DNA from 2 places in the Thioalkalivibrio sp. ALJ1 genome. Region 1 is predicted to be linked to the other one. Evidence: riboswitches for the same ligand, from Rfam matches in the RefSeq annotation. Region 1 holds a riboswitch; the other holds the start of a gene.
What was found. A riboswitch is a leader RNA that binds a small molecule or an ion and turns the genes downstream of it on or off. The one in region 1 is predicted to bind cobalamin.
Positions count from the first base shown of each region.

Region 2: linked by a shared signal. The riboswitch ahead of bluB (5,6-dimethylbenzimidazole synthase) and the one ahead of F462_RS02115 (TonB-dependent receptor domain-containing protein) in region 1 are both predicted to bind cobalamin.

Region 1 covers NZ_JQIW01000004.1:153,563-156,969, reverse strand. Annotated here, with positions in the region: gene F462_RS02120 (cob(I)yrinic acid a,c-diamide adenosyltransferase) at 1-153, opposite strand, end outside; gene F462_RS02115 (TonB-dependent receptor domain-containing protein) at 160-2,010, opposite strand; cobalamin riboswitch at 2,150-2,390, opposite strand; gene F462_RS02110 (hypothetical protein) at 2,451-3,407, opposite strand, start outside.
Region 2 covers NZ_JQIW01000003.1:289,575-292,981, forward strand. Annotated here, with positions in the region: gene F462_RS01320 (FecCD family ABC transporter permease) at 1-180, opposite strand, end outside; gene F462_RS01325 (cobalamin-binding protein) at 559-1,464, opposite strand; cobalamin riboswitch at 1,600-1,824, shown strand; gene bluB (5,6-dimethylbenzimidazole synthase) at 1,923-2,687, shown strand; gene cbiB (adenosylcobinamide-phosphate synthase CbiB) at 2,684-3,407, shown strand, end outside.

The sequences.
Region 1 (3,407 bases):
GACCAGGACCCGGCCCACGACACTGTTCAGCTCGTCCACGTCGCCAAACGCCTCGACGCGGTGGCTGTCCTTGTCCACCCGCGAGCCGTCGCCAAGACCGGTACGGCCTTCGTCACCCGTGCGGGTCGCAATCTTCGACAGTCGATTACCCATGATCCATTACCTCTGCTGATAGCGAAGCTTCACGAATACCGTGCGCCCCGGCTGGTCATAGTCGATGCCCATGAAGTTGCGGCCCAGGGAGTAGTCCCGATCAAAGGCATTTCGTACCGTACCCTGAAGTGTCCATTCCGAAGTCAGGGCATAGCTGGCCCGCAGGTCCACGGTCGCGAAGCCGGACAGGCGCACGTCATTTTGCGCATCGTCATAGCTGCGGGCCTGGGCCGCCACGCCGGCACCCAGCGTGAGATCACCCATCCGCCGGTCCAGATCCACCCGTCCCGACACCGGCGATCGGCGGGGCAACTCGTTACCAGTCGAACGGTCCTCCGCGTCCAGCAGTGTCAGCGCCCCTCTCAGGCTCCACACGCCATCTTCGTAACCGGTCTCCAACTCCAGACCCTGCGCCCGGGCGCGACTGAAATTTTCCGGACGCAGCCCGCTGCCCGTGTCGGTGTTCACGATCAGGTCGGTGAAGCGAGTTTGAAATAGCGCAGCGTCCCAGTAATAGGTGGAGCGCTGGTAACGCGCACCCAGCTCGAAGGTCTCCGACTCCTCGGGCTGCAGATCGGGATTCGCGAACCCGGGATAATAGAGATTGTTGAAACTCGGGGCATTGAAGGCCGTCCCGTACGAGGCCCGCAGCCGCAGGTCATCGGTGATGTCCCGCCCCCAGGCGACCTGCCCGGTGGTCTTGCTGCCGAACTGTTCGTTGTCGTCGTAGCGCAGGCTGCCTTCCAGGTCGTGCTGCCCCACACGCGTCTGCAGTACCGAATAGACGCCCGTGTTGGTGCGGCTGGAAACGTCAAGCGAATCGAATCCCAGCACTTCGTCCTGACCGTCGACGCGCTCCTTCTGCCAGTCCAAACCGGTAATCAGCAGGGTGTCGCGCCCCAACGCGATGTCGTTGCGCCAGTCCACAAGGTCCCGGCGGGTGTCAAAGGTCGATCGATACTGTCCGAACTCGTAGCCGTCGTTATCGTCGCGGCTCTGGCTGAGACTGAGTTCGGTATCCCAGATATCCGTTACCGGGAATCGGATCCCGCCACGAATGGCGGCCTGCACGTAGTCGGTATATTCATCCTCGGCCCCACCGTCGAATTCGGTACGGCCCTCGGAATACAGCAGGCTCCCGAACAGCTCGGCGCCACCGCCGAGCCGATGCGTGACGCGGGAGGAGAGTGAGGTGTTCTCGTACCCGTCCCGATCGTCGTCCCCATACCCAGGCAGGACATCCACCCCGTCCGTCTCGAAATGGCTGACCGAGACACTGTAAGTGGTGTCTTCCGTACCACCGGCCACACCAACCCCAATCTCGCGCGTCCCGTAGCTGCCACCTCCAACGAATGCGTTGACGCGCGGCGGGCCTTTGCGACCCTCGCGGGTCATCACCTGGACGACCCCTCCTATCGCATCAGAACCATAAATGCTGGTACGAGGACCGCGAACGACCTCAATGCGTTCGATCTCCTCGGGGGGCAGGAACTGCCAGCTCGGCGCGCCAGCCGTCGCCGAAGCCGTTCGTACCCCGTTGATCAGCAAAAGGCTGTGGTCGGAATTGGCACCCCGGATTGAGACCCGACTGGTCTTCCCGAAGGGCCCGTTATCGGACACGTAAAGGCCCGCGCGGCCGCGCAGGAGGTCCGTAAACTGCTGCGGCTGTGTGCGCTCGATCTCCTCGCGGTCGATGACGGTGACCGAGGAGAGAGACTCGTCCACGGTCTGCGCGAAGCGCGCGGCCGTGACCTGAACCACATCGAGGGTGTGTGCTTCGGAATCGGTGTCCGGCGTCTCGGCCAGAACCGGGGTGGTGGCCAGCAGGATGGCCGCGGAAAGTGCTGTGCGTTTCATGTCGTCCGTGTCTCCCGGCGAGCCGCCCGCACGCCGTTGATTCGTCGGGATCGCGGGACACGGGAATACGAGACACGAGGGGGACGACACCGAGAGCAAGGCCACCGGGATCATTATCCGCCTCGCATGCCCTCCGCATGCCGCGCGATCATTCCCTGGCCGGTCTCCGGGCTGACGAGCGTTCCGGTGCGGCGCCTTCCCGAGCACAGGGCTCAGTGGCATTTGCCGCGACCATCAGAGGCCCAGAGGCCTCTCGCTCGATCACCGTTGCGGGGGCAGCGTCGGATTCACCCCTCACCTGCGACGAGGCGGGTTCACCGAACTTCCCGTTTAACCCGCCGAGCCAACGTCGGTCGGGCACCAAGGAACGCCGCGAAGACTACACACTTGGGTGCAAAATTACCAGTTACTGAAATGCCAGGCCGTCCTCGATATCGCAATCAACGCCGCCGACGTTCCTCGGCGTTGAGATAGCGGGCACCCCGCTTGACCAGTCGGCCCCAGTCCTTGTCCTGCAACATGGCGTCGAACTCCGGGGAACGCTCGGCTCGCAACGCAATCGGTTGTGACGTCGACTCGTCGTCCGAGTGCGTGGCCAGCATATCCATACGTTCACGGTTCGCCCCATAGCGGGATACCAGGAAGTCGCGCATGGAATCGCTCAGTGGCAGGTGATAGATGCGAGTCAGCCGCATAGCCAGCCATTCGGCCATACGGCCCAGATCCTGGCGTACCTTCCGGACCATGGCAGACCCCAGACCGGCCTTCGCGTCGGCGCTCATCCCGACATAAAGCCCCCCGAGGTAAGCGGCAGGATTGGCGTAGATGGCGCGCTGGATGCTGGGATTGGTCAGGTCGACCAGCGGCTCAAGGATCAGCGCCAGCTGGATGCCGAGACGCTTGGCAGTTTCCGCGTCCAGCACAGACCCGCCCAGGTAAAAAAGCTCCCCCTGACGCTCGATCTTCAGTTCGCTGAGATAGTTGCAAAAGGCATTCGCCAGCTTGAGCTTCTGGTCATCGCTTAATTCGATCAGCTCTTCGCTGACCCGAATACCGCGCACGCTGCGCTTGAACCAACCCTTCGCGCCCTTCTTCTCGACCTGTGCGCGCCGCAGAGCCTCCCAGCGCCCCACTGCATTCGTATAACGGCTTTGAGCCTGCATCAGCTGGTCACGCGCCTCGCGCAGATCCTCCACCCGCCGCAGGGCAAGACCCAGCAACTGACCCTCGGGCGAATGTTCCTCTGGTTCGAGGTCCTCAAGCCGCTGCAGCGCTTCGAGCACCTGCCGCCCCAGACTCACCACCGGCTCTCGCAAGGCTTGAGGTTCCAGGCCGGATGCCTCGCTCTGTGCCAGCAGCATGCCCAGGGAACGAAGGCGGCTAACGACTCCCGCCTG
Region 2 (3,407 bases), on a different contig from region 1:
AGCCCTTGGCAGTCGTAGCTCCAGCACCAGTGTGGAGTGCAGGCGCGAGGCTTCGCCTGTGAATACGGCGAACAGATCGCCCAGGGGAATGGCGACGCTGCCGTAGGCCAGTGCAATCAGGATGGCCAGGAGTGATGCGGGCAGCAGGACGCCAGTGGCGAGCAGAAAGGAACGGGTCATGCCATTACTTTGCGTGCGTCCATGGACGGGCGTACGCCTAGGGAAACACTGATTAATGCACGCGCTCGCGCCCGAGTCGCTTTTGCGTGCGAACAAGGCGCGGTGATTGCCGTGCAGTCATTCTGCACAAGGGAACCGCAACGCCGTGCGCGCGCCCGTTTCTGATAACAACGGGCGGCCGAGCCCCGTCTTTCAATAGCTTGTGGGGGTTGGCACCCCAGGTTCCCCGATCCTGCGTTGCGCCGCTTGCGGGTAGAACCACTACCCACTGCACGACGCGCCTTGTCTCGGAAAACCTGGGGTGCCAACGCGAGCGCGTGCATTAATCAGTGTTTCCCTAGAGGTGCGCTTGAGAGTAACGGTCGGGTGCGCACGGGATTATTCAGCCGGGCGGCGCAGGCGCGCGCGGTCCAGCTCTTCGCACATCAGGGCGGTACCTTCGGCGATCCTTGGGGTATGGCGCTGCAGAAGCGAGGGCGCAATAAAGAACAAATTGTCGCTCTGGACTGCTGTCATATCTTCCCATTGTGTCCAGGCGATCACCCAGTCCGGACGATCCTCGCCCATGCCGCCCCCAATGATGACCTCGGGATCGGCATCGATCACCGCCTCGCGGTCCATACGTGGAACGAGTCGGTCCAGGTGACCAAACACGTTGACGCCACCGCAGACTTCGATCGCCTCGGCAATCAGGTGCTCATCGTTGATGGTCATCAGGGGTTGCTCCCATACCTGATAGAACAAGCGCACGGGTTTCCGATCCGAGTATTCCTCACGCAGGGCATCCATGCGGTCGAGGAAGTCCTGCGCCGCACGGGCGCCTTCGTCCTGGGTTCCGGCGAGCTGTGCGATCCGGCGCATGCTGGAGGCGACCCCGTCGAACCGCCGTGGCTCCGACACATAGACCGGTACGCCAAGGTCACGCAGCCGGTCGATCTGGCTTGCGGAGTTCCCACTGCGCCAGGCAATCACTAGATCCGGATCGAGCTCAATCACGCGTTCGAGATCGATGCGGCTGTATCCACCTACGCGGGGAACGAGCTCGGCCTCGGGCGGGTAGTCGCTGTACTGCGTGGCTCCCACCAGCCGGTCGCCGGCACCCACCGCAAAGACCACCTCGGTGATATGCGGAGCCAGGCTGACGATCCGCTCGGCCGGCTGCTCAAGACGAATTTCGTGCCCGTCATCGTCCTCGACGCTGACTTCCGACGCGGCCAGTGTGCCGGATATCGGGAGCATCAAACCGAGCAGGAGTGCGCGATGGGTGAGTGTAAAAATATTCATTGAAATCCGATGGATATGCAAGGAACAGAATGCCCGGTCGAGAGAGAATTGGGCGCGAAAACGTGCAACATCATATCAGCCTGAGGCCATCATGACGGAGGGGGCGGTGGTTCACAGGGAATCGGTTGCGTATCATAAAGGGCTTAATCGCCAGGTGCCCCGCCGACAATCGGCGGGGTTGAACGGGAAGCTGGACTAAGCCAGCGCTGCCCCCGCAACGGTACGCACACCGGCCCGCCAGTCGGGCCATCGAAAGGCATTCGCCACTGCATCCGCGATCGGTTGTGGGAAGGCGTCTTCCGGCCCAGATGATCCTGGGGTGTGCAAGCCCGGAGACCGGCCCGGCGTGAATTCCTGCGACGGCGCGGTGGGCGTGAGTCGGTAGGGGGTTCGGGCCGTTCGGCTCGTGTTCTGCTGCCGTCTGCCGCCCACCTGCCGTCGCCCGGACGGAACCCAGGATGCCAGACGTTTCTTCCACCCTGCCTGAATCTGACGCGCTTGAATTCAGTGATTGTGGCGCTTTCGATGCTGCCTCCCGCGAAGCCGTTTATCGGGTGATTGGGGAGCGCCGCGATATGCGCCATTTCCGTCCCGACCCGGTTGATCCGGAGGTGCTGCAGCGCCTGCTGGAGGCTGCCCACCATGCCCCGAGTGTCGGGTATATGCAGCCTTGGCGCTTTCTGCGAATTGTCGATCCCGCGTTGCGGGCGTCTCTCCGCGCCCATGTGAGCGCGGAACAGGAACGCACGGCCGAGGCCTGCGGAGAGAAAGCGGCCGAGGTCCACCGTCTGAAACTGGAAGGGATTCGCGAAGCCGGGGAGCTACTCGTTGTAGCGCTGACGGATGGGCGCGAGCGCTACGTACTCGGTCGGCGCACGTTGCCCGAGATGGACCTTTGCTCGGCGGCCTGCGGGATTCAGAATCTATGGTTGGCCGCCCGTGCCGAGGGCCTGGGGATGGGCTGGGTCTCGCTATTCGATCCCGACTGGCTGGCACAGACCCTGCACATGCCGGAGGGCGCCTATCCAATGGCCATCCTTTGCCTGGGGCACGTGGAGGCCTTCTACGATCGGCCCATGCTGGAACAGACCGGATGGGACCAGCGCCGGACGTTGTCGGACTTGGTGTTCCAGGATCGCTGGGACCAGGGGGCCGATCGGGCGGAGCCCGGATCGGGCGCGGCACCGGGTTCCGCCGCCTATGCCGGCAAGGACCGCTCGTGATCGTTTTCTTGACGTTGATCGGGGCGCTCATCCTGGATCGCTTGTTTGGCGATCCCCGGCGCTTTCATCCCTTGGCCGGGTTTGGCCGTTTGGTTGCCTGGGCAGAGGCTCGTTGGCATCGCGATAGCCGGGCACGTGGAACCCTGCTGTTGGTGGCGCTGGTTCTGCCCTGGGTGGTGCTCGCGTGGGTCGCGGCTTCGTTGGCCTGGGGCTGGCTGGTCGGGCTGGTGGTGCTCACGCTGGCGATCGGCTGGCGCAGCCTGGATAAACATGCCGAGCGGGTTGCGGAAGCGCTCGAGTCCGATCAGACGACCGAAGCCCGAGCCGCGGTGGGCATGCTCGTGAGTCGGGACACGGACGCGTTGGATACCCGGGGCGTCAGCGGGGCGACGGTCGAATCGGTCCTTGAAAACGGCAACGATGCCGTGTTTGCCACCATCTTCTGGTTTTTGGTGGCCGGTGCCCCGGGCGTTATTGCTTATCGCCTGGTGAATACGCTGGATGCGATGTGGGGCTATCGTTCGCAAAGGTATCGCCAGTTCGGGTGGGCCGCCGCCCGTATGGACGATGCCATGAATTACATCCCGGCCCGGCTGACAGCGTTGGCCTATGCACTGGCGGGCAACACCCGTGATGCCCTGCAGTGCTGGCGCGAGCAGGCGCCTGGATGGAAGAGTCCGAACGCGGGTCCGGTGATGTCTGCGGGCGCCGGGGCGCTCG